Regions from separate parts of the Orrella dioscoreae genome, predicted to be linked through region 1. Evidence: predicted binding sites of a transcription regulator. Region 1 holds the regulator's gene; each other region holds the start of a gene.

Region 1 (7,861 bases):
TCATCCTCTTGCTGGCCGCAGGCGGCGCCGCCCTGGGCGGCATGCAGCTGGGCGAGTACCTGGTCGCGCGCGCGCCCGTCGCCGCGCCGGCCCCCGGCGAGGACGACAACGATCCCGACCGCGTGGTGCTGGACGCCAACGGCAAGCCCTATACCGCCCAACCGCCCCAGCCGCGCGTGGATGGCACCCTGGGCGTGCCGGACCAGCCCGCCGACACCAAGTGGGAAGTGCCCACGGTGTCGCTGTTCGACACCACCACCAATCCCGACGTCCTGATCTCGCGCAATCGCCTGAACGCCAATGAAGTGCGTGAGCTGGCCTCGGCCTCCAGGGGCTTGCCCGCCGGCCCGCAGGATGTCGTCACCATCGACGTCGCACGCCCTGGCGAAGGCAGCCATGCGCCGCTGATGTCCGGCCAGCAGCCCGCGCAGCCTTTCGTCGTCTCGCAGGCCAACCAGGCTGCGCCGGACAATCCCCAGCAGGCCGCCACGGCCGCAGGCTGGGAAGGCGAATTCCGCCGGGCCATGGACCAGTGCGCCAACACGGGCTTCTTTGAACGCCCCACCTGTGCCTGGAACGCCCGCAACAAGTACTGCGCCCCCAACAACGCCTGGGGCAAGGTCGACGGCTGCCCGCGCCGCTCGTTCTGAGCGCATTGCGGCACCGGGCGGCGCTGCCCCGTCACCCCCATGAAAAACGGCCCCTTCCGGGGCCGTTTTCTCGTTCGCGCAAGCGCTTGGCGGCGCGCGCTTACTCGCTCTCGGTTTCCATCTGGCTTTGCAGGTAGTTCTGCAGGCCGACCTGCTCGACCAGGCCGAGCTGGGTCTCGAGGTAATCGATGTGCTCTTCGGTGTCGTCCAGGATGTCCTGCAGCAGGTCGCGCGACACGTAGTCACGCACCGACTCACAGTGGGCGATGCCATCCTTGACGGTCTGCTGGGCAGCGGTTTCCAGCTTCAGGTCACAGGAGAGCAGCTCGGGCACGTTTTCGCCGATCATCAGCTTGTGCAGGTCCTGCAGGTTGGGCAGGCCGTCCAGCATGAAAATGCGCTCGATCAGGCGGTCGGCGTGCTTCATTTCGCCGATGGACTCCTCGTACTCATGCTTGCCCAGGCGCTTGAATCCCCAGTGGTTCAGCATGCGGGCATGCAGGAAATACTGGTTGATGGCCGTCAGCTCGTTGGTGAGCTGCTTGTTGAGGTACTGGATGACGGTTTTATCGCCTTTCATGACGGACTCCTGATTTCTGGGTGCGAGGCCGGGAGGGCCTGTCCTGGCGGCCGGCGCAACGGCGCCGATGCCGGACAACGGACGCAGACTAACACCGGCTCCGAAGCACTGACTACCCTTGGCGCGAAAGTCGTGAAAGGGCGTGCTAGCGCAATCAGGAACCGTCGAGCGAATGAAAATAAGAACGTTTGCGCCACGCAGCGACACCGCCCACACGGTTTCATGCGGGCCATAAGCTGGCCTGAAGCCGGAAAATCAAGCGGAATGCGCAAGAAAACGCCGAAAACTCGGGCGTTGCGGAGGGAAATACGAGGGAGAACAGCGGAAAATGGGATTGTTGCGATGCCGCAACAATCAACAGGCCTGGCTGGAATCAGGCCGCGCGGGCGATCTTGACGACGGGGTAGCCGTTGGCGGCCAAGGTGCCGGGCTGGGCGACAGCGGTGACCGGCGGCTGCATCTCGCAGTGGCCCCGGTTGGCGCAGGCGGTGCCGCCAGGCAGGTATTCGCTGGCCGTGTCGGCGCAGCAGCCACAGCAGGTGGCCACGCCAAGGTCGAACTGGAGATCAGCAAGCGACGATGCCCCAGCGGCCACGCTGGCGTGGACCTGGCTTTCGGTCACTGCGTTGCAGACACAAACGTACATGAGAATAATTATCGAAAATATCTAGACGAAAAGCAAGCGCGTGCGCAACGGCCGTGGCGGGCACGCCGCAGTGCTGGATTCCAGTCAAAAGGGGGACGCGCTGAAAGCGCGGATCAGGCGGAAATCAGGTGCGCAGCGAGGCCTGTGCCTTGCGCACGGATGCCGGGGCGATGCGCAGCGCTTCACGGTATTTGGCGACCGTTCGGCGTGCGATGACGATGCCGCGATCGGCCAGCATCTGCATGATCTGGTTGTCCGACAGCGGCTTGCCCGCGGACTCTTCCGCCACCATCTGGCGGATCTGCGCCTGCACGGCGGTGGCGGACGCCGAGCCGCCCGCTTCCGTGGCCACCCCCGCGCCGAAGAAGCGCTTGAGCTCCATGGTGCCGAAGGGTGTCAGCATGAACTTCTGGGTGGTCGCGCGCGAGATCGTGGACTCGTGCAAGCCGAGCTCGCCCGCGATGTCCTTCAGGATCAGCGGCTGCATGGCGCCGGCGCCGTGCGAGAAGAATTCGGACTGGCGGTCGACGATGGCCTGCGACACCCGCAGGATGGTGTCGAAGCGCTGTTCGACGTTGCGCACCATCCAGCGCGCCTGCTGCAACTGCGATTGCAAGGCGGAATGATCGCCGCTGCGGTTGCTGGCCAGGACCTGGGCATAGACCGAGTTGATGCGCAGGCGCGGCATGACGGCGGTGTTCAGCACGGCCTGCCAACCTTTGCGCGTCTTGTGCACGATGACGTCGGGCACGGCGTAATCGGCCGCGGGCACGGTCCACGCGCGGCCCGGACGCGGATCCAGGCGCAGGATGAGCGAATGGGCCGCGCGCAGGGCCTCGTCGCCACAGTGCAGCGCCTCGCGCAGCTTGGCCGCGCTGCCACCGGCCAGCAGCTGAAGATGCTCGGCACAGAGCTTGCGGGCCAGCGCCAGCACCTGCGGATCGGCAGCCTCGGGGAAGCGCTCCGGGTCGGGGTGGCGCAATTGCAGCACCAGGCAGTCGGCCACGTCGAAGGCCCCCACCCCCGAGGGATCGAAGGAGCGCAGCAGCGTGAGCGCGGCGTGCAACTCATCTTCGTCGCACTCCAGTTCGGCGGGCAGCCAGCCCAGGATCTCTTCCAGCGAAGAGGCCAGGAAGCCGTTCTCGTCCAGTTCGTCGATGAGCAGCTCGACCAGCGCCGCATCACGGTCGCTGACGCGGGTCAGCGACAGCTGGCCGAGCAGGTGCTCGCGCAGCGTCTCGGCGCGCACCGCCTCGGGAAAGGCGCGGTCGTCGTCATCGTTCTGGCTGGAACCGCTGCCGCGCATGCCGTCTTCCAGCGATACCGTGGCGGACTCGTAATCCGCGCCGCTGTCACCCGCGTCGCCCTCGGCGGGGGCATCGCCTTCGGAATCGCCGCCCGGCTCGCCTTCGCGCTCGAGCATGGGGTTTTCAGTGAGCGCCTGCGCGATCTCCATTTCGAGCTCGAGCGCCGACAGCTGCAGCATCCGGATGGATTGCTGCAGTTGCGGTGTCAGCGTGAGGTGCTGACTGTGTCGCAGTTCTAAGGAATGGCGCGTCATGAGACAATATTTTGCATGAACTCTGCAGATCGCTCCCAAGAAGACGCCCGACTCCTCAGCCGCACCTTGCTGGGCTTGGCGACGCCGCGTCTCATCCGGCGCGCCATAGTAATCGTCATCGCGGCGCTTGTGTGGCTGTTCATCTGCTCCCGCATCCTGGGTTTCGGCGCCGGCATGCGTTATACGGCGCTGGCGCCGCTGGGCCAGCAGACCGTCGACCTGCTGATCCGCATCAATCCTTATTTGTGGTGGGTCGTCGTGGTGCTGTTCACGCTGGCCGTCTTCTTCGGGGTGCGCGGCTGGTACGAACGCAGCATTGCCGCTGGCCGCGCCCAGCCCGTCGACCTGCCCACCCTGCGCGACTTGGCCCACGGCCTGTCGGACGACGGCCGGATGGTGCTGGGCTGGGCCTGGCGAGACCGTGAGGACCCCATCACCGTGGGCGACCTGCTACTGGCGCGCGACGAAATGCGTCATGGCCGCGCCAGCAAGATCTACCTGGCACGCGAACAGGCCGAGGCATTGCGCCTGCCGCCCCTGGAAACGGCCCCTGCCGCACCCGGGGTCTCCGCGCCTGCCCCCGCCGTGCGCAAGGCAGGCGCCCCCGCTGCGCCGGCCGAGCCGCCCCTGGGCGACCTGGCGCCGCGCTCGCGCAGTCAGGATGTCTTTGCCCCCCGTCCCGCCGCGCCCGCGCCCAAGGCGGAACCGGCACCGGCGCCCACCCCCGCGTCTTCGCCAGCGAAGGCCGAGCCCGTCATCGGGACCACGCCCGCCGAACCCACGCTGCGCGCCGAGCCGCGCGTACAGCCCGAAGCGCCTCGCGCCACGACGCAGCGCACCGAACCCCGCCTGGGCGACATCGGCCCGAAACGCTGAAAAAAGGGAGCGCCGCGCACATGGCAATTTGCCAGCGCGGCGCAAATGTGTTCGACTATCGCCTTATGGCCGATCTTCAGACCTCCTCTCTGAACACCGCTGCCGGGCGCTCCAGCCTGGCCGTCGGCCTTGTCGCGTCCTCCTCCCTGGCCCTAGCGCTAGCACTAGCGATCGGTTGCCGAGCCTAGCGCTCCGTGGCAGTTCGGCAGCCTGTCGCCACACGGTTTTTTCCTGTCCAGAATTCTCGCCTGGCCCAAGCCAGGGCACGCCGCCTACACTGGCGGCGCGAAATCATACGGACGGCCGTGACCCCAACCGACCCGGCCGCCCCACTGTTCACAGAGGTGCATGATGCTTGCCAACCCCATCCAGAAGTACAAACCCTTCGTTCCGTTTGATCGCGACTTCTCCGAGCGCACCTGGCCCAGCCGCCGGATCACGACGCCGCCGATCTGGATGAGCACGGACCTGCGCGACGGCAACCAATCCTTGATCGAACCGATGAGCGTCGAGCGCAAGCTGCGCTTCTTCGACCAGCTGCTGAAGATCGGCTTCAAGGAAATCGAGGTGGGTTTCCCCTCGGCCTCGCAGACCGACTTCGATTTCGTGCGCCGCCTGATCGACGAAAACCGCATCCCCGAGGACGTCACCATCATCGTGCTGACGCAGGCGCGCGAAGACCTGATCTCCCGCACGGTCGAGGCCGCCGCCGGCGCCAGGCAGGCCATCATCCACCTGTACAACGCCTGCGCGCCCGCCTTCCGCAAGATCGTCTTCAACATGAGCCGCGACGAGATCCGCAACATCGCGGTCACCGGCACGCGCCTGGTCAAGCAGCACATGGCCAAGTATCCGCAGACCCGCTGGGGCTACCAATACTCGCCCGAGGTGTTCAGCACCACCGAGCCCGATTTCGCGCTGGACGTATCCAATGCCGTGGCCGAGGAATGGGACGCCACGCCGGAAAAGAAGCTCATCCTGAACCTGCCCGCCACGATCGAGGCCACCACCCCGAACCTGTACGCGGACCAGATCGAGTGGATGCACCGCAACCTGGCGCGCCGCGACAGCATCGTGCTGAGCGTGCACCCGCATAATGACCGCGGCACCGCCGTGGCCGCCGCCGAGTTCGCCGTGATGGCCGGCGCCGACCGCATCGAAGGCTGCCTCTTCGGCAGCGGCGAGCGCACCGGCAACGTCGACCTGGTGACCCTGGCCTTGAACCTCTACACGCAAGGCGTGCATCCTGGCCTGGACTTCTCGGACATCGACGAAGTGCGCCGCTGCGCGGAGTATTGCAACCAGTTGCCCGTGCATCCGCGCCACCCCTATGCGGGCGACCTCGTCTTCACGGCCTTCTCGGGTTCGCACCAGGACGCCATCAAGAAGGGTCTGTCGCAGCAGCAAGCCGATGCGCTGTGGGAAGTGCCGTACCTCCCCATCGACCCGGCCGACCTGGGCCGCAGCTATGACGCCGTCATCCGCGTGAACAGCCAGTCGGGCAAGGGCGGGGTGTCGTACCTGCTCGAGCAGGAGCACGGCCTGGTGTTGCCGCGCCGCCTGCAGATCGAGTTCAGCCGCGCCATCCAGCGCGTGACCGACGAGACCGGCCGCGAAGTCACCGCCGCCAGCGTGCACGACATCTTCCAGGACGAGTACCTGAAACAGCACGCGCCGTGGAAGCTGGTGCGCCACCGCATCGTGGGCGACCCCTCTGCCGCCGAAGGCCATACCTTCAGCATCGAGGTGGACCTGGAGCACGACGGCCAGGTGCGCACGGTGCGCGGTGAAGGCGACGGCGCGATCTCGGCGTTCGTGAATGCGCTGGGCCTGCCCGTGCGCATCATGGATTACCACGAGCACGCCATCGGCACCGGCACCGACACGCGCGCGGCCTCCTATGTGGAGTTGCGCCTGGGCGATTCGGCCACGGGTTTTGGCGTGGGCATCCACCGCGACATCGTCACCGCCTCGTTCCAGGCCGTGCTGAGCGCGGTCAACCGCCATGTGAAGGCCGGCGTCGACGCCATGCCGGCCGAGGCCGCGCAGTCGGCGTGAGCCGGTCGTCCTGACCCCGTCAGCACGACGGGGTGACGGGCCGGACGGCCCGCCGGCGCGTCAGAACAATGCGCCGCGCGCCGCCACCGGCCAGACCGCCTCGACCTGTTCGCCGCGGATCGCCACCAGCCAGTCGTGCAGGTTGACGGTGGGATCGCAATGACCCGGCAAGACCCGCAGCCGCTGGCCCACCGCCAGCGGCTGCGGCGTTTCCGGCGCGGCCGGATCCGGGACCAGGACGGTGTGCTCGTCCGACACGCTGGCCACCTTCCATCCCGGCGCCAGCACGCGCGGCAGGCCGGAATCGACGGCAAACGCCTTCAGGCCGCCATCGAGCACCGCCCGGCCCTCCTGGGCGCTGATGACCGTGCACAGGCCCTGCAGGGCATGCGCCAGCGTCGCCGCGCCCGGTTCGGGCTGGTTGGCGGCGTAGTCGACGTCCATCAGGACATAGGAGCCGGGCTGCACCTCGGTATACAGACCCGAGGCCAGCTCGTACGCGTAGCTGCCCGTGCCCCCGCCCGTGATGGTGTCGCAGGGCAGGCCCGCGGCCGTCAGCGCCGCCACGGCCTCGCGCACGCGGGCGCACGCCTCTTCCACGGCCTTCTGGCGGGCGGCAGGCTCGCGCAGGTGCTGGGCCGACCCGCGATAGGCGTGCAGGCCGCCAAATCGCAGCGCAGGCCCGTGGCCCGCAATGAGACGGGCCAGCGACACCGCGGCGTCGGGACCGGCCACGCCGCAGCGTCCCTGCCCCACTTCCAGTTCCACCAGCACCTCGATGCAGGTGCCATGCCTGGCGGCTGCCGCGGCCAGCGCCTCGACCTGCGCCGGGTCATCGGCGCACACGGCCAGGCGCACCCGGCCCGCCAGGCGCGCGGCGCGCTCGGCCTTGGCCTCGCCGACCAGCTGATTCGTCACCAGGACGTCATGAATGCCCCATGAGGCGAAGACCTCGGCTTCCCCCAGCTTCTGGCAGCAGATGCCATGGGCGCCGCCCGCGATCTGCAACAGCGCGATGGGCGGGCACTTGTGCGCCTTGCCGTGTGCGCGGATGCGCAGGCCGGCAGCCAGGATGCGGCCATGGACCGCATCCATGTTGCGCTGGAGCGCGTCGAGGTCCACCAGCAGCGCCGGCGTATCGATCTGCGCCACGGAGTGGCCTGCCCGCGCGGGGGCGGGAGGCGGTCCGCACAGGACACGCTCGGCGGGGTGGTTTCGCATGGGTAGAGAAGCCGTAATGTTTGGAGACACGATACTACGCGGCTGCCTTTGACGGGGCGCTGAATGGTCGCGTGGCGGGTCCGTCATGGTTGCAATACGCACGTCATATCGCCAAGGGAAAATGAAAACGTTTTCAACCGAGACGACACGATGCCCCACCGCAGCCCGACACGCTTGTCCATCGTCCAGATTGCAGAAGAAGCCGGCGTGTCCATCGCCACCGTCTCGCGCGCCTTCAACCAGCCCGCCCTGCTCAAGGCCGATACGCT
Region 2 (7,861 bases), 2.0 Mb from region 1:
GTCTACTGGATCGGTCCGGTGGGCAATGCCCTGGATGCCACGCCGGGCACCGATTTCCATGCCACCGCCGAGGGCGCGGTGTCCATCACGCCGCTGCGCCTGGACCTGACGCATCACGAACAGCTGGCCGAGGTGCGCGGCTGGGCAGGGCCGCTATGAGCAACAAGCGTTCCCCCGATCCATCGTTCTGGAGCAAGCCGGGCATCGGCATCGGCCCGCGCAATGCGCCGGTGGCCAGCCCCGCGCGCGGCATCACGACCAGCAACAGCAACACCCGCATCCTGGCGCCGGCCACGGGTCGTCCCGCGGCCGTGCCGCCTTCGGTGTCGGTGCAGGGCATGCCCGGCAACCTGGGCCTGAATTCCGACCGCATGCGCGCGGCCATGGTCCAGCGCCTGCGCCAGCAAGGCATTGCCGACGAGCGTGTGCTGAACGCCATGATGGCCGTGCCGCGCCATCATTTCGTCGACGAGGCGCTGGCCAGCCGTGCCTACGAAGACGCGGCGCTGCCCATCGGCTTCGGCCAGACGATCTCCCAGCCGTGGGTCGTGGCCCACATGATCAGCGCGGTCCTGCGCGACCGCGCGCCGCAGCGCGTGCTGGAGGTCGGCGCGGGTTGCGGCTACCAGGCCGCCGTGCTGGCCCAGCTGATACGCGAGGTCTATGCCATCGAGCGCGTGCGCGGGCTCTATGACGGCACGCGCGACCGCCTGCGCCGGCTGCGTCTGCACCGGGTAAAACTCTCTTTTGGAGACGGCATGGCGGGCGTGCCCGGGGCCGCGCCGTTCGATGCTATCGTTGTGGCGGCCGCAGGCATCGAAATTCCCAGGGCGCTGTTGGAACAACTGGCCGTGGGCGGCCGTCTCATCGCGCCCGAAGGCACGGTGCAACAACGCCTGGTGCTGATAGAACGGACGGACGTTTCCACCTGGAAACGCACGGAATTGGAAGCCGTCAGATTCGTGCCCCTGCGGGCCGGAATACAATCATGAGCAAACAGGAGAATCGTATGCTCGTCGGGCAGTCTCAACTGACCGGATCCTTGGTTTCCCGTGGCGCGGCCCTGTCTGGCCGCCCCGGTCTGCTGGCCTTGATGGCCGGCGTGATGCTGCTTGCAGGCTGCGCCTCGCAGCAACGCGCGCCCGTGGTGGACATCACCAAGCAGCAGGCCCCCACGGAAACGCAGGCCCCGCCCTCATCGGGCGCCACCTATGTGGTCAAGCCGCGCGACACGCTCAACCAGATCGCGCGCAACAACAATGTCAGCGTCGACGACCTGGCCCGCTGGAACAACATCGCCGACCGCAATCACCTGCGCATCGGCCAGGTGCTGCAACTGTCCAGCGGCGGCTCGGCGCCTCGGCCCGGCACGGGCGCCACGCAGGTCGGCGCGGCGTCCACCGCGCCGGGCAAGATCGAAAGCCGCCCGCTCGAGCCCGTGGGCGAGGCGCCTGCCGCCACGGAGCAGCCGGCGCAGCCGGCCACGGCCACGCCTGCGTCCGAACCCGCCAAGCCTGCGCCGCGCGCGGCGGATGCCTCGCTCGTCAACTGGGCCTGGCCCGCATCGGGCCAGATCATCCAGAACTTCAGCGCCACCACCAAGGGCATCGACATCGCCGGCAAGCCGGGCGACCCGGTCACGGCGGCCGCCGACGGCAAGGTCATGTACAGCGGCAATGGCGTGCGCGGCCTGGGTGAGCTGATCATCATCAATCACCAGAACGGCTTCATCACCGCGTATGCGCACAACCGCTCGCTGCTGGTCAAGAGCGGCCAGGATGTGAAGCGCGGCGCCAAGATCGCCGAAATGGGCCAGACCGACACCACCTCGCCGCGCCTGCACTTCGAAGTGCGCCGCCAGGGCACGCCGGTCGACCCGCTGCGCTACCTGCCGCCGCGATGACCCCGACGCTGGTCTTCGACCTGGAGACGCTGCCCGACGTCGAAGGGCTGCGCAAGCTGCACGACTGGGGCGACGACGTCCCTGACCTGGAGGTTGCCGAACGCGCCTTCGCGGCGCGCCGCGAAGCCACGGGCAGCGACTTCCTGCCGCTGCACCTGCAGAAGATCGCCGTCATCGGTTGCGTCTTCCGCGACGACCAGGGCTTTCGCGTGCGCACGCTGGGCCAGCCCGGCGATCCCGAATCCACGCTGATCTCGGGTTTCTTCAAGACCATCGAGCGCTACACGCCGCGGCTGGTCAGCTGGAACGGGTCGGGCTTCGACCTGCCCGTGCTGCACTACCGCAGCCTCATCCACGGCGTGCCCGCGCCCCGGTATTGGGACACGGGCGATGACGACCGGGACTTCCGCTACAACAACTACATCTCGCGCTATCACAACCGGCACATCGACCTGATGGACCTGCTGGCCAAGTACAACGGCCGCGCCAATGCGCCGCTGGACCAGCTGGCCAAGCTCTGCGGCTTCCCCGGCAAGCTGGGCATGGACGGCAGCCAGGTCTGGCCGGCATGGAACGATGGCCGCGCCGACGAGGTGCGAGCCTACTGCGAGACCGACGTCGTCAACACCTGGCTGGTGTATTGCCGCTTCCGCTTCCTGCGCGGCGAACTCGACCAGCAGGCCTATGACGCCGAGATCGCGCTGGTGCGCGATACGCTGGCCGCCAGCGATGCGCCGCACTGGAAGGAATACCTGGCCGCCTGGGCATGAAGGCGCCAGACAGCGCGGGGCAGGGCGTAATCGCCTGAAGCATTCTCGCTTTTCGCGTAATCCAAGCGAAATCGCCCCGCGCCCACAATGCGTTCACGTCCTAACACACAAGGAGTGACGCCATGAACCGATCCGCAACCCTCGCTGGCCTGACCCTGGCCGTGGCCGCCGCGTTCTCCGGCTCGGCCTTGGCCGCGACCGATGCTGCCCCCGCCACGCAAACCAAAGCCACGTCGGCCGAGGCATCGCGCCATGATGGCAAGGCAGGCAAACCCGGCAAGGAAGGCCGCCACCACGCTGGCAAGCAGCACCGCGACGCCGCCTGGATTCCTGGCCTGGGCCCGGTGCCCAAGCCCGTCCTGGATGGCTTGGCGCTGAACGATGCGCAACAGAAGCATCTGACCGAGGCGCGTGATGCCCAGCGCACCTTGCACCAGGCCATGCGCGAAGACCGCCAGGCCGGCCGTGCCACACTGGATGCGCAACTGCAGGCCGGCAAGCTCGATCCGCGTGCGCTGGTCCAGGCGCGCGAGTCGCAGCGCGACAAGTTCCGCGCGCAGGCCGAAGGCGTCCAGAAGCAGTGGCTTGCCCTCTGGGACAGCCTGGATGCCACGCAGCAAGGCAAGGTGACCGAGTTCGTGAAGCAGCGCCACGCCGAGCACGGCAAGCGCCGCGCGCCCGCCAACCAGGGCTGATGCCCGACTGATTGCCGGCAATTCCGCCGGATCCCGCTTGTCCCGTCTGGGCGGCGCACCGAAGCATTGCGGTGCGCCGCCCTGTTGTTTTCCCCATTTTGAAGCGTGCAGCCGCGTGCGCGCCAGCGCTGCGCACCACGGTGGTGCTGGAACCCTGGCGTGTCAGGTCGGCGCAGAGTATTACCAGCGATGACAGACCCTGCGTTCCAGGTTGGCACGAAACGTGCTTAAGCAAAGTTGAACCCCATCACACCGGCAGATCCGCCGGTAGCGGGCGGGGCGGAAAACTCCCTTTTGCCTTTTCCCTGCCATCCAGGAACCCATCATGAAGAAGACGCTGCTTGCCTCCTCGCTCACCGCCGTTCTGGCCGCGGGTTTTGCTGCGCCCAGCCTTGCCGAGACCGACCTGGGCTCGGGCTTCAGCTTGACCGGCAACGCAACGATTGCCAATGACTACCGTTTCCGTGGCTATTCGCAGACCAATTTCCGTCCCGCCGTGCAGGCCGGTTTCGACATCGCCCACACCTCGGGTTTCTATGTCGGCAACTGGAACTCCAACGTCGCCGACAACGTGTTCAATGAAGCCAACCTGGAAATGGACTTCTACGGCGGCTGGCGCGGCGAACTGGGCGGCGGGCTGGGGCTGGACGTCGGCGTGCTGCAGTACTGGTACCCCGGCTCGGACACCACGCCCATCGATGGCAAGGGCGGCAACTTCAAGAACACCGACCTGTACGTGGGCTTCAGCTACGACGTCTTCAGCCTGAAGTATTCCTACACCCCCACCGACTTCTTCAACACGCCTGACAGCAAGGGCACCTGGTACCTGGATGCCGCCGCCAACTTCGACCTGGGCAACGGCTGGGGCCTGGGTGCGCACGTGGGCTACCAGAAGCTCAAGAACCAGGTCGACATGAACGGCGATAGCATCGGCCACTACGTGGACTACAAGCTGGGCGTCACCAAGGACCTGAACGGCTGGGTGGTGGGCCTGGCTGCCGTGGGCGCCACCGACGACAACTGGTTGCCGACCAAGAAGGGCAAGGAGTCGGGCCGCCTGGGCGCCGTGCTCTCGGTCTCGCGCGCCTTCTAGGCGCACAAGGTTTCACCTCGCCTCCAGGCGATAGCCCGGTGGGGGAAGGGCCGGTAGGGGTGCCGGTTTTTCCTTCCACCAGGCGGAGCGGGCTGTCTTCGGGCAGCCCGCTTTTTTTTGTTGCCGGGCCGTCCCAAGCCAAAAAGCGGCCCCCTCGGGGGGCAGCAAGCCGAAGGCGCGGCGTGGGGTTTTTGTCGCCGGGCCGCGATGCAGCCGGGGCGTTCGCTCACACGTCTATCTTGAAACCGAGATCGATGTCGCTGGCGGGCAATCCCCTGAGCCCCCAGTTCACGGGGTCGATTTCGACAAGAATGATCTTGATGTCGTGCTTCGGCACGCCCAGGGCCGACAGCTCGTCCGTCATGGCGGCATACAAGCGCCGTTTGGCCTCGGTCGAGCGCCCGGAGAAGAGCTTGATCTCGATGACCGAGTAGGCCGGCCCCTTGCCCCGGGGAACGATCATGGCATCGGCGTCATGTTCAGCCAGGCTGATGCAGCGATCGTCGTCCGGGATCTTCAAGCCTTGCTGGAGCGCGCGCTGGACGGCTTCGATGACGGCCAGGCGTCGTTCGCCGATCCATCCCCGTCGGGTGTCTATCCTGGTGGCAGGCATGGGTTTCCTTTCCGTTGTTCGGGCGGCCTCCCGCCAGTACCCGATCCTGGCCATTGTGATCACGGCTGCGTCGGCGGGCAAGCCCTGGCTAGCCTGTTCCGGGACTGGCTGCTGCGCCGCCCCGGTGCCCCCCGGGAAGCATGGCCATGTGAGACCTGCCCCGGCTTCTTCTACAATGCCCGCTTTGCCCGATTTCTGGATCGCGTCCGCGACGCGACTTAACACCCGTGGAAGAACTCCTCAGCATCGAATCCCTGGACCTCGAGGCCCGGGGCATCGCCCGCCGTGACGGCAAGGTCATCTTCGTCGAAGGCGCCTTGCCCGGCGAACGCGTGACGGCCACCACCGTGCGCCGCAAGCCTTCGTACGAAATCGCCCGCGTGGACACCGTGCGCCGCGCCTCGTCGCAGCGCGTCGAACCGCGCTGCCCGCATTTCGGCGTCTGTGGCGGCTGTGCCATGCAGCACCTGGAGCCCACCGCCCAGGTCGCCATCAAGCAGCGCGCGCTGGAAGACTGCTTCCAGCATGTGGGCAACCTCTCGCCCGCGCGCATGCTGCCGCCGCTGCACGGTCCCACCTGGGGCTATCGCTTCCGCGCCCGCCTGTCGGTGCGCGTGGTGCCCAAGAAGGGCGGCGTGCTGGTGGGCTTCCACGAGCGCAAGAGCAGCTATGTTGCCGACATGCGGACCTGTCATGTGCTGCCGCCCAAGGTGGCGGCGCTGCTGATGCCGCTGCGCGCGCTCATCACGGTCATGTCGGCGCCGCAACGCATGCCGCAGATCGAGGTCGCCGTGGGCGATGCCGCCGTGGTGCTGGTGCTGCGCCACCTGGAGCCGCTGACGGACGACGACATCGCCAAGCTGCGCGCTTTCGCGGCCGAGCACGGCATCTCGTGGTGGCTGCAATCGAAGGGCCCCGAGACGGTCAAGCCGCTGGATCCGGCCGACGACGACATCCTGTCCTATCGCCTGCCCGAGTTCGGCCTGCGCATGCCGTACCGGCCCACCGACTTCACGCAGGTCAATCCCTACATCAACCAGGCGCTGGTCTCGCGCGCGCTGACCCTGCTGGACGTGCAGCCTGAAGACCGCGTGGCGGATCTCTTTTGCGGCCTGGGCAACTTCACGCTGCCGCTGGCCACGCAGGCCCGCGAGGTCGTCGGCATCGAAGGCAGCAAGACCCTGACCGATCGCGCGCTGGAAGCCGCGGCGCGTCACGGCCTGGATGGCCGCACGCGTTTTGCCACGCTGAACCTCTTCGAGGTGGATGTGCAATGGCTGCGCGACCTGGGCCACTTCGACCGCATGCTGATCGACCCGCCCCGTGAGGGTGCCCATGCCGTGTCGCAGGCGCTGGCGCTGCTGGCGCCGGAAGAGCGGCCGCGCCGCATCGTCTATGTGTCCTGTAGCCCGTCCACGCTGGCGCGTGACGCGGCCATCCTCGTGCACGAAGGCGGCTACAAACTGCGCAGCGCGGGCGTGGTCAACATGTTCCCGCATACCGGGCACGTGGAGTCGATCGCGGTGTTCGAGTAAGGCTTGCTGGCCGGCCTGGTCAGGCGCAGTAAAAAGGGCAGCCCCGCGGGGCTGCCCTTTTTACGTTGCGCGATGTGTGTTCAAGGCCGTGATCAGGCCCCGTCCAGGATGCGCTGCGCCTCGATGCGCACGCGCTCGGGGGCGGTGCCGCCGATGTGCGAGCGCGACGCCACCGAGCCTTCCAGCGTCAGGACCTGGTGGATGTCGTCCTCGATGGACGGGTGGAAGGCCTGCAATTCAGCGGTGCTCAGGTCCGCCAGGTCGCAGCCGCGTTCCTCGCAGGCCCGCACGGCATGCGCCACGGTTTCGTGGGCGTCGCGGAAGGGCAGGCCACGCTTGACCAGGTAGTCGGCCAGGTCGGTGGCGGTGGCGAAACCCTGGCGGGCGGCCGCGCGCATGGCGTCCTGCTTCACCGTGATGCCGGCGGCCATGTCCACGAAGATCGTGAGCGTGTCGCGGATGGTGTCGGCGGTGTCGAAAAGGCCTTCCTTGTCTTCCTGGTTGTCCTTGTTGTAGGCCAGCGGCTGGCCTTTCATCAGGGTCAGCAGCGCCACCAGGTGGCCGTTCACGCGGCCGGTCTTGCCGCGCGCCAGCTCGGGCACGTCGGGGTTCTTCTTCTGCGGCATGATCGAACTGCCGGTGCAGTAGCGGTCGGCCAGGTCGATGAAGCCCACGCGCGGGCTCATCCACAGCACCAGTTCTTCCGACAGGCGCGACACGTGCGTCATGATCAGCGCGCTGGCGGCGCAGAACTCGATGGCGAAGTCACGGTCGGACACGGCGTCCAGCGAGTTGCGGCATACGCCGTCGAAGGACAGCGTCGCGGCCACGCGCTCGCGGTCGATGGGGTAGCTGGTGCCGGCCAGCGCGGCGGCGCCCAGCGGCAGGCGGTTCACGCGCTTGCGGCAGTCCGCCAGGCGCTCGGCGTCGCGGCCGAACATCTCGGCATAGGCCAGCAGGTGATGGCCGAAGGTGACGGGTTGGGCCACCTGCAGGTGCGTGAAGCCCGGCAGGATGGTGTCGGCATGGGTCAGCGCCACCTGGGCCAGCGCGCGGCGCAGTTGGCCCAGCAGGTCGATGGCGGTGTCGATCTCGGCGCGCAGCCACAGGCGGATGTCGGTGGCCACCTGGTCATTGCGCGAACGGCCTGTGTGCAGGCGCTTGCCGGCGTCGCCGACCAGTTCCACCAGGCGCTTCTCGATGTTCAGGTGCACGTCTTCCAGGTCCAGCAGCCACTGGAACTCGCCGCGCT
Region 3 (7,861 bases), 2.3 Mb from region 1:
CTGGCGCGCACCACGCGCCGGCTCGCACTGACGCAGGCCGGCGACACCTTGTATGCCTACGGCCGCAACATCCTTGATCTGGAACGCGAGGCCCGTGCCAAGCTGCGGGGCACGCCGTTGCGCGGGCGCCTGCGCATCGGCGCGTCGGAAGACTTCGCGGGCGCGTGGCTGCCCCAGGTGCTGCAACGCTTCCGGCAATGGCACCCCGATGCCACGGTCGAGCTGAAGGTCGGCATCACCGCCGATCTGCTGCGCCAGCAGGAACGCGGCAGGCTGGATCTCGTCTTCGGCAAGCAGTGCAGCCGCAACGAAGGCAGCGGCACGCTGCTGTGGGAAGAGCCCCTGGTCTGGGCGTATGCGGCGGATCAGCCCCTGGCGGCCGGCGGGCCGCTGCCGCTGGCCGTCTTTCCCGAGCCGTGCGTGTACCGTGAGTCGGCCATCATGGCGCTGGGGCAGACGGATCGCAGCTGGCGCATCGTCTTCGAGAGCAGCAGCATGGCCGGATGCCTGTCGGCGGCGCGTGCGGGCTTTGCCGTCACGGTCGTCGCCGACAGCCAGCGCGGCGAAGGCCTGCGTGTCCTGGGCAGCGAGGAGGGCCTGCCCGATCTGCCGGCGGCGCGCTTCTATGCGTTTGCCGGCAGGGGCGGCGCGGCTGGCGCGGCATTGATAGAAGCTGCCAGGCGAGCGGGTCAGCGCCGGTTCGCCGCGCACGGGTAGCGGCCGATGCGGGCACGGGCGCCCTTGCCGGGCAGTCTTTGGCGATATAAAAAAAACGGCCCGCAAGGCTGCGGGCCGTTTCCCCCTGGGGGCCTCTGATCGGGCGGGATGTCCCGCCCGCCGGGCTTATCTGGATGACACTGCTTGCGTTGCTTAGCTGTGGTAGGCCGACTCGCCGTGCGAGTTGATGTCCAGGCCTTCACGTTCGACGTCTTCCGGCACACGCAGGCCGCAGACCATGTCGGCGATCTTGTAGGCGATGAAGGCGACGATGCCGGACCACACGATGGTGAGCAGGATGCCTTCGAGCTGGATCCACAGTTGGCCGGGGATGGCGCCGATGCTTTCCAGGCCGGGGCCGCCGAAGGCCTGGGCGTTGAACACGCCGGTCAGCAGGGCGCCGACGATGCCACCCACGCCGTGCACACCGAACACGTCCAGCGAGTCATCTGCCTTCAGCAGGCGCTTCAGGCCGTTCACGCCCCACACGCAGATGGCGCCGGCGGCGATGCCGATGATCAGCGCGCCGACCGGACCCACCAGGCCAGCGCCCGGGGTGATGCCGACCAGGCCGGCCACGGCGCCCGAGGCGGCGCCCAGGATCGACGGCTTGCCCTTGATGGCCCACTCGGTGAAGACCCAGGCCAGCACGGCGCCTGCAGTGGCGATCAGCGTGTTGAAGAAGGCGAGGGTGGCGACGCCGTTGGCCGACAGGGCCGAACCCGCGTTGAAGCCGAACCAGCCCACCCACAGCAGCGTGGCGCCGATGAAGGTCATGGGCAGGTTGTGCGGCTGCATGGCTTCGCGGCCATAACCCAGGCGCTTGCCGATCACGTAGGCGCCCACCAGGCCAGCGATACCGGCGTTGATGTGCACGACCGTGCCGCCTGCGAAGTCCAGGGCGCCCGCGGCGAACAGGAGGCCGGGGTTGTCACCGCCGTACCAGACCATGTGGGCAATGGGCACGTAGGCGAACGTGAACCAGATGAAGGTGAAGACCAGCACGGCCGAGAAACGGGCGCGTTCGGCGAAGCTGCCCACGATCAGGGCGCAGGTGATGCCGGCGAACGTAGCCTGGAAGGCGGCGAACAGGATTTCCGGCACGGTGCCCGAGAGCGGGAACACGTCAGGCGGCGTGAAGACGCCCGAGAGGAACAGGCGCGAGAAGCCGCCGAAGAAGGCGTTGCCGTCGGTGAAGGCCAGCGAGTAGCCGTAGACGAACCACAGGACCACGGCCAGGCTGAAAGTGGCGATGACCTGCATCAGCACCGACAGCATGTTCTTGGACCGCACGAGGCCGCCGTAGAAAAGCGCGAGGCCGGGAACGACCATCAACAGCACGAGCACGGTCGACGTGCTCAACCATGCGACATCTGCGTTATTCATGTTCTTGCTCCGAGGATTATGTCGAATGGATCACAGTGCCGCTTCGCCGGCTTCGCCGGTGCGGATGCGGATAACTTGCTCGAGGGGCGCCACGAAAATCTTGCCATCGCCGATCTTGCCCGTGCGCGCGGCAGCTTCGATGGTCTCGACAGCCTGCTCCACGAGCGCGTCGGGCACCGCAGCCTCGACCCGCAGCTTGGGCAGGAAGTCCACGGCGTATTCGGCGCCGCGGTAGAGCTCGGTGTGGCCTTTCTGGCGGCCGAAGCCCTTGACCTCGGTCACGGTCAGTCCTTGGACCCCGATCCCGGACAGGGCCACCCGCACTTCGTCCAGCTTGAAGGGCTTGATGATGGCGATGATGAGTTTCATGGCTTTTCCTCTGTGGTTGCGCGTTGGCCTACACACCTAAGCAAATGGCGTGCCAGCTCCAGGTTCGTCACAGCAAGACACAGAAAGGCCGGGGATGGCGCAGGAAATGCACTGGATTGGTGCTTCATGGTGGTGCGGGGCACCTGTCTGGTGCGCAAGCCGGTGCGCGTGATGGTGCGTGCGGAAAAGCGGCGCGCGTGTGCCTGGGGGCCGATCAGGCGCGGTCAGGGACAAGCCTGGCGCGAGGCTCTACACTGTCGTCAACGATCCACACCAGAGAGGACACGTCATGAACCGCACGCAATGGCTGGACGATCTCCAGAAGAACATTTCCGATCTCATCGCCCGCAGCCCCGCGGCCGACATCGAACGCAACGTGCGCTCGCTCGTGTCGCAGACTTTCGCCAAGCTCGACCTGGTCACGCGCGACGAGTTCGAGATCCAGGCCGACCTGCTGACCCGCACCCGGGCCCGCGCGGACGCGCTGGAAGCCCAGTTGCGTGCCCTGGAAGCGCGGTTGGATGCGCTGGACAAGCCGGGCGCTGCCCAGACCCAGGCCGAGCGCCCCGGTCTCTGAGCCGCGTCACCGGCAGTCAAGCAAAAGCCCCGCATGCGGGGCTTTTGCTTGGGGCACATGGGCCGCCAGCGCGTCAGGGACTGGCAGGCACGTTCGCCGCCGCCTTGCGTGTCTTGTAGCGATAGGCCAGCGCAAGCAGCAGGATCCAGGGCGGGATCAGCAGCACCGAAACGCGCACGCCAGGCGTGAACAGCATGATGACCAGGATGCCGGCCAGGAACACCAGGCACAGGTAATTGGTGAGCGGATAGCCCCAGCTGGGAAAGCGCGTGGTCGTGCCTTCCTTTCTCTTCGCGGCGCGGAAGCGCAGGTGCGTCAGGCTGATGATGAACCAGTTCAGCACGAGCGCCGACACCACCAGCGCCATCAGGAGGCCGAGCGCGCCTTCGGGCATCAGGTAATTCAAGAGCACGCAGGTGCCGGTCGCCAGCGAGGACAGGCCCAGCGCCCGCAAGGGCACGCCGCGCGTGTTCACCCAGAGCAGGGAGCGGGGCGCGTTGCCCTGCCTGGCGAGGCCATACAGCATGCGGCTGTTGCTGTAGACGCAACTGTTGTAGACGGAGAGCGCCGCCGTCAGGATCACGACATTCAACGCCGTCGCCACGGCATTGCTGTTCAGTTCGTGGAAGATCAGCACGAAGGGGCTGCCGCCCGTCACCACCTTCTGCCAGGGATACAAGGCCAGCAGCACCAGCAGCGCGCCCACGTAGAACACCAGGATGCGCACGATGACCTGGTTGGTGGCGCGCGGAATGCTCTTCTCGGGCTGGTCTGCCTCGGCGGCGGTGATGCCGATCAGCTCCAGCCCTCCGAACGAGAACATGATGATGGCCATTGCCATCACCAGGCCCGAGACGCCGTTGGGGAAGAAGCCGCCGTGCTGCCACAGGTTCGCCATGGAGGCTTGCGGGCCGCCGGTGCCGCTGGCCAGCAGCCAGGCCCCGAAGCCGATCATGCCCAGGATGGCGCCCACCTTCACCAGCGAAAACCAGAATTCCAATTCGCCGTACAGGCGCACGTGGGCCAGGTTGATGGCGTTGACCAGCATGAAGAAGAGGGCCGCCGAGGTCCAGGTAGGCAGCGCTGGCCACCAGTACTGCATGTAGACGCCGATGGCGGTGAGTTCCGCCATGCCCACCAGCACGTACAGCGCCCAGTAGTTCCAGCCCGACATGAAGCCGGCGAAGCCGCTCCAGTAGCGATAGGCGAAATGGCTGAACGTGCCGGCCACCGGCTCTTCCACGACCATCTCGCCCAGCTGCCGCATGATGAAGAAGGCGATCATGCCGCCCAGCGCATAGCCCAGCAGGATGCTGGGGCCCGCCAGCTGGATCGTGTGCGACACGCCCAGGAAGAGGCCGGTGCCGACGGCGCCGCCCAGGGCGATGAGCTGGATATGGCGGTTCTTCAGGCCGCGGTTGAGGGTGGTGGCGTGGGAGGAGGGGGATTCCATGGGGTCCTCGCGCGGCGCATTGCCGGGGATGGGGCCACGTGCTTCAGTGGCTCGAGAAGTCGCAGCAGCGTTCAGCCAGCTTGGCCAGGTCATGATAGAACGCCGAATCGGCATCCTGGCGATAGGTGGCATGGTAGACCGACTGGGGGGGCGTGATGCTGGTGCGCAGTACCCGCAGCTTGCGGTCGCGGATCCAGTCGCTGAAGTAGTCGCGGGGCAGGCAGGAAATACCGAAACCGGCAGCCGTCAGTCCCGCCATGGCGATCAGGCTGTTGATGGTGAAGATGTTGTTGGTCGAGACGTGTGGCTTGAGCCACAGGTCATAGATGCGGTTCAGTCCGGATTCCCGGGACTGCCTCAGCAGGGGCATGCCCGCGATGTCTTCGGGGCTGTAGCTGCGGGCCTCATCGATCTGTTCGGCCGAACCGGTCCACACGAAATCCAGTGCGCGCAGCCTGACCGATTCCAGCTCGGGCGGAATGAGTTCCTCGTGGACAATGGCCATGTCGATGCTGCCGGCCGCCAGCCGATCCATCAGGTCGCTGCCCAGGTCGATGCTGGGCTCCAGCGTGAGCCGCGGATAGATGTTGCGCAGCTCGCTGATGAACGCAGGCAACCAGGTCATCGCCGTGATTTCCGTGATCCCCAGGCGGACCGTGCCGGTCTGGACGTGCAGGTCCTGCATCCGGGTCATCATCCGGTCGCGTTGCGCAAGCAGCTCCTGCGCCATGGCATAGATCTCATGGCCGCGCGCGGTCAGGACGGCCTTGTGGCCAGAACGGTCGAACAGCGCAAGGTCGAATTCCTGCTCGATGTCCTGGATCCGCTTGGTGATGGCGGACTGCGAGGTGTGCAGTTTCCGCGCCGCCGCATGGAATGTTCCGAGCCGGACCGTCCAGTACAGCGCCTCGATCTGCTTGAAGGTGAACATATTCGGGTTATCCCTTTGATTCCAGCAGGGAATCAAGTGCTTTGAGTTTAAATCACTTTTTTTGAAACCATGAAAGTCCGATGATGGCTTCCTCATCGATCTTCCGGGCCCGATTCCGACACCATGCGTACACCTCTTCCCGGCACGCGCGTCCTGCCTGCCGCCGCCGCCGGCGATGCGTCCATCCGTGACGCGCTTCAAGGCATCGTCACGCCGCACCTCAGCGACAACCTGGGCCGCCAGGCCGGCATTCTTGGCCTGCATGCCTATCACGGCCGCGGCAAGCTCGTGGGGACGGCGCTGACCGTGCGTACCCGGCCCGGTGACAACCTCTTCATCTACCAGGCCATGATGCAGGTGCAGCCTGGCCATGTGCTGGTCATCGACGCGGGCGGCGCACTGGAGAATGCCGTGCTGGGCGAAATCATGAAGCGTTATCTCCAGCAGCATGGCTGCGTGGGGGTGGTGGTCGATGGCGCCATCCGGGATGTCGGCGCTTTCGCACAGGACGACTTCCCTTGCTATGCGCGCGGCGTCACGCATCGTGGTCCTTACAAGGACGGTCCGGGGGAAGTGAATGTGCCGGTCACGGTCGGTGGGCAGGTCGTGAGTCCTGGCGACTGGCTGGTCGGCGACGAAGATGGACTGGTCTCGTTCGCGCCGGCGCATGCCCCGGCCCTGATCGAGGCGGCGCGGGCCCATGCGGCCAAGGAAGAACGCATCATGGCGGAGATCGCCACGGGCGCCCGCGAACAGAGCTGGATGAACGCCGCGTTTGCCGCGAAGGGCATGGCATGAGTCTCGATACCTCCTTTCTTGCGGCCCGCGCGCTGGCGATCAAGCCGTCACCGAGCATGGCCGCCAAGGCACGCGTGGACCAGTTGCGCAGCGAGGGACGCGACATCGTCGATTTCACGGTGGGTGAACCCGATGCGGACACCCCTGCCCACATCGTCGAGGGCGCCATCGACGCCCTTCGCGCTGGACAGACGCGATATACCCCCACGGCGGGCACGGCCGCCTTGCTGAAAGCGGTGCAGGGCAAGTTCGAGCGCGAAAATGGATTGCGCTTCGGGCTGGACCAGATCATCGTCGGCGTGGGGGCCAAGCAACTCATTTTCACCGCGCTGGCTGCGTCGGTCCAGGAAGGCGACGAGGTCATCGTGCCCGCGCCGTTCTGGGTGTCCTACCCGGATATGGTGCTGGCCAACGAAGGCAAGCCCGTCATCGTGGTGTGCGACGAGGCAAATGGTTTCAAGCTGACGCCACAGGTGCTGGAGGACGCGATCACGCCCCGCACCAAGTGGCTGATCCTGAACTCGCCCTCCAATCCCACCGGCGCGGTCTATGCCAAGGAAGAGCTGGCCGCCCTGGCCGACGTTCTGCTGCGCCATCCGCAAGTGGCGGTGCTGACCGACGAGATCTACGAGCACCTGTGCTACGGCGAGGCCCCGATGGCCAGCCTGGCCAAGGTCGCGCCGCAATTGGCCGATCGTGTGCTGACGGTCAATGGCGTGTCGAAGGCCTACGCGATGACGGGATGGCGCCTGGGATACGCCGCCGGTCCCAAGGTGCTGATTCGCGCGATGGCCACGCAGATCTCCCAGAACACGAGTTGCGTGAGCGCGGTGAGCCAGGCTGCGGCGGTGGTTGCGCTGACCGGCGACCAGGCCGGCGTGGCAGAGGCGCGCGAGACCTACCGCGCCCGGCGTGACCGCGTGGTCGCGCTGCTGAACGCCATTCCCGGCATCCGTTGCGCGGTGCCCGACGGTGCGTTCTACGTCTATCCGTCCGTGCAGGCGCTGCTGGGACGTCGGACGCCGCAGGGAAAGATCCTGGCCAACGACCTGGACGTCGTCATGTATCTGCTGGATGCGGCAGGCGTGGCCGTGCTGGATGGTGCGGCCTACGGGTTGTCGCCGTACATCCGATTGAGTTTCGCGACCTCGATGAGCCAGATCGAAGAGGGATGCGATCGTATTGCCAAGGCGTGCGCGCAATTGCGTTGACGCCGCGGCATGTTCTTTTCATTCAACAAGGGGAAAACCATGAAAAAAATCCTGTCTGTTTCGGGTGCAGTGCTGGCCCTGGCCACCGTCTTGCCCGGCGCGGCCCAGGCTGACCAGTTGCAGGACATCAAGTCCCGCGGCAAATTCATCTGCGGCACCCTGGGAACGGCCGAACCGTTCAGCTTCCAGGACAGCAAGACCCGCGCCGTGGTGGGCTATGAAGTGGACCTGTGCAAGAAGATCGCGGACAGCCTGGGCGTGCCCATGGAGCTCAAGCTGATCGCCGTCGAGGCGCGCATTCCCGAGCTGGTGGCGGGCCGGGTGGACGTGGTCGCCGCCAACCTGGGCTGGTCGCCGGCGCGCGCCGAGCAGATCGACTTTTCGCATCAGCATTTCGTCAGCCCGCAGAAGGTCCTGGC

What was found. The regulator sigma-54, encoded in region 1, starts transcription at its own class of promoters, with help from an activator protein. The targets are predictions, from matches to a motif close to TGGCANGNAANCTGCTTT.
Region 2: a site for sigma-54 is predicted at 3,581-3,598, ahead of ODI_RS10580 (TorF family putative porin). Genes of this name have one in related genera too.
Region 3: a site for sigma-54 is predicted at 2,510-2,527, ahead of ODI_RS12910 (P-II family nitrogen regulator). Genes of this name have one in related genera too.

The regions. Positions count from the first base shown of each region.
Region 1 covers NZ_LT907988.1:240,892-248,752, reverse strand. The annotation lists gene ODI_RS01195 (hypothetical protein) at 1-650, shown strand, start outside; gene bfr (bacterioferritin) at 751-1,230, opposite strand; gene ODI_RS01185 ((2Fe-2S)-binding protein) at 1,604-1,876, opposite strand; gene rpoN (RNA polymerase factor sigma-54) at 2,001-3,437, opposite strand; gene ODI_RS01175 (hypothetical protein) at 3,453-4,313, shown strand; gene leuA (2-isopropylmalate synthase) at 4,662-6,371, shown strand; gene ODI_RS01165 (DSD1 family PLP-dependent enzyme) at 6,432-7,592, opposite strand; gene ODI_RS01160 (LacI family DNA-binding transcriptional regulator) at 7,743-7,861, shown strand, end outside.
Region 2 covers NZ_LT907988.1:2,257,805-2,265,665, forward strand. The annotation lists gene surE (5'/3'-nucleotidase SurE) at 1-159, shown strand, start outside; gene ODI_RS10560 (protein-L-isoaspartate(D-aspartate) O-methyltransferase) at 156-992, shown strand; gene ODI_RS10565 (peptidoglycan DD-metalloendopeptidase family protein) at 1,010-1,903, shown strand; gene ODI_RS10570 (3'-5' exonuclease) at 1,900-2,673, shown strand; gene ODI_RS10575 (hypothetical protein) at 2,796-3,368, shown strand; gene ODI_RS10580 (TorF family putative porin) at 3,694-4,461, shown strand; gene ODI_RS10585 (tautomerase family protein) at 4,688-5,074, opposite strand; gene rlmD (23S rRNA (uracil(1939)-C(5))-methyltransferase RlmD) at 5,302-6,609, shown strand; gene argH (argininosuccinate lyase) at 6,702-7,861, opposite strand, start outside.
Region 3 covers NZ_LT907988.1:2,753,284-2,761,144, reverse strand. The annotation lists gene ODI_RS12920 (LysR substrate-binding domain-containing protein) at 1-717, shown strand, start outside; gene ODI_RS12915 (ammonium transporter) at 871-2,103, opposite strand; gene ODI_RS12910 (P-II family nitrogen regulator) at 2,134-2,472, opposite strand; gene ODI_RS12905 (accessory factor UbiK family protein) at 2,762-3,049, shown strand; gene ODI_RS12900 (amino acid permease) at 3,123-4,502, opposite strand; gene ODI_RS12895 (LysR family transcriptional regulator) at 4,546-5,433, opposite strand; gene ODI_RS12890 (RraA family protein) at 5,557-6,231, shown strand; gene ODI_RS12885 (aminotransferase class I/II-fold pyridoxal phosphate-dependent enzyme) at 6,228-7,442, shown strand; gene ODI_RS12880 (ABC transporter substrate-binding protein) at 7,482-7,861, shown strand, end outside.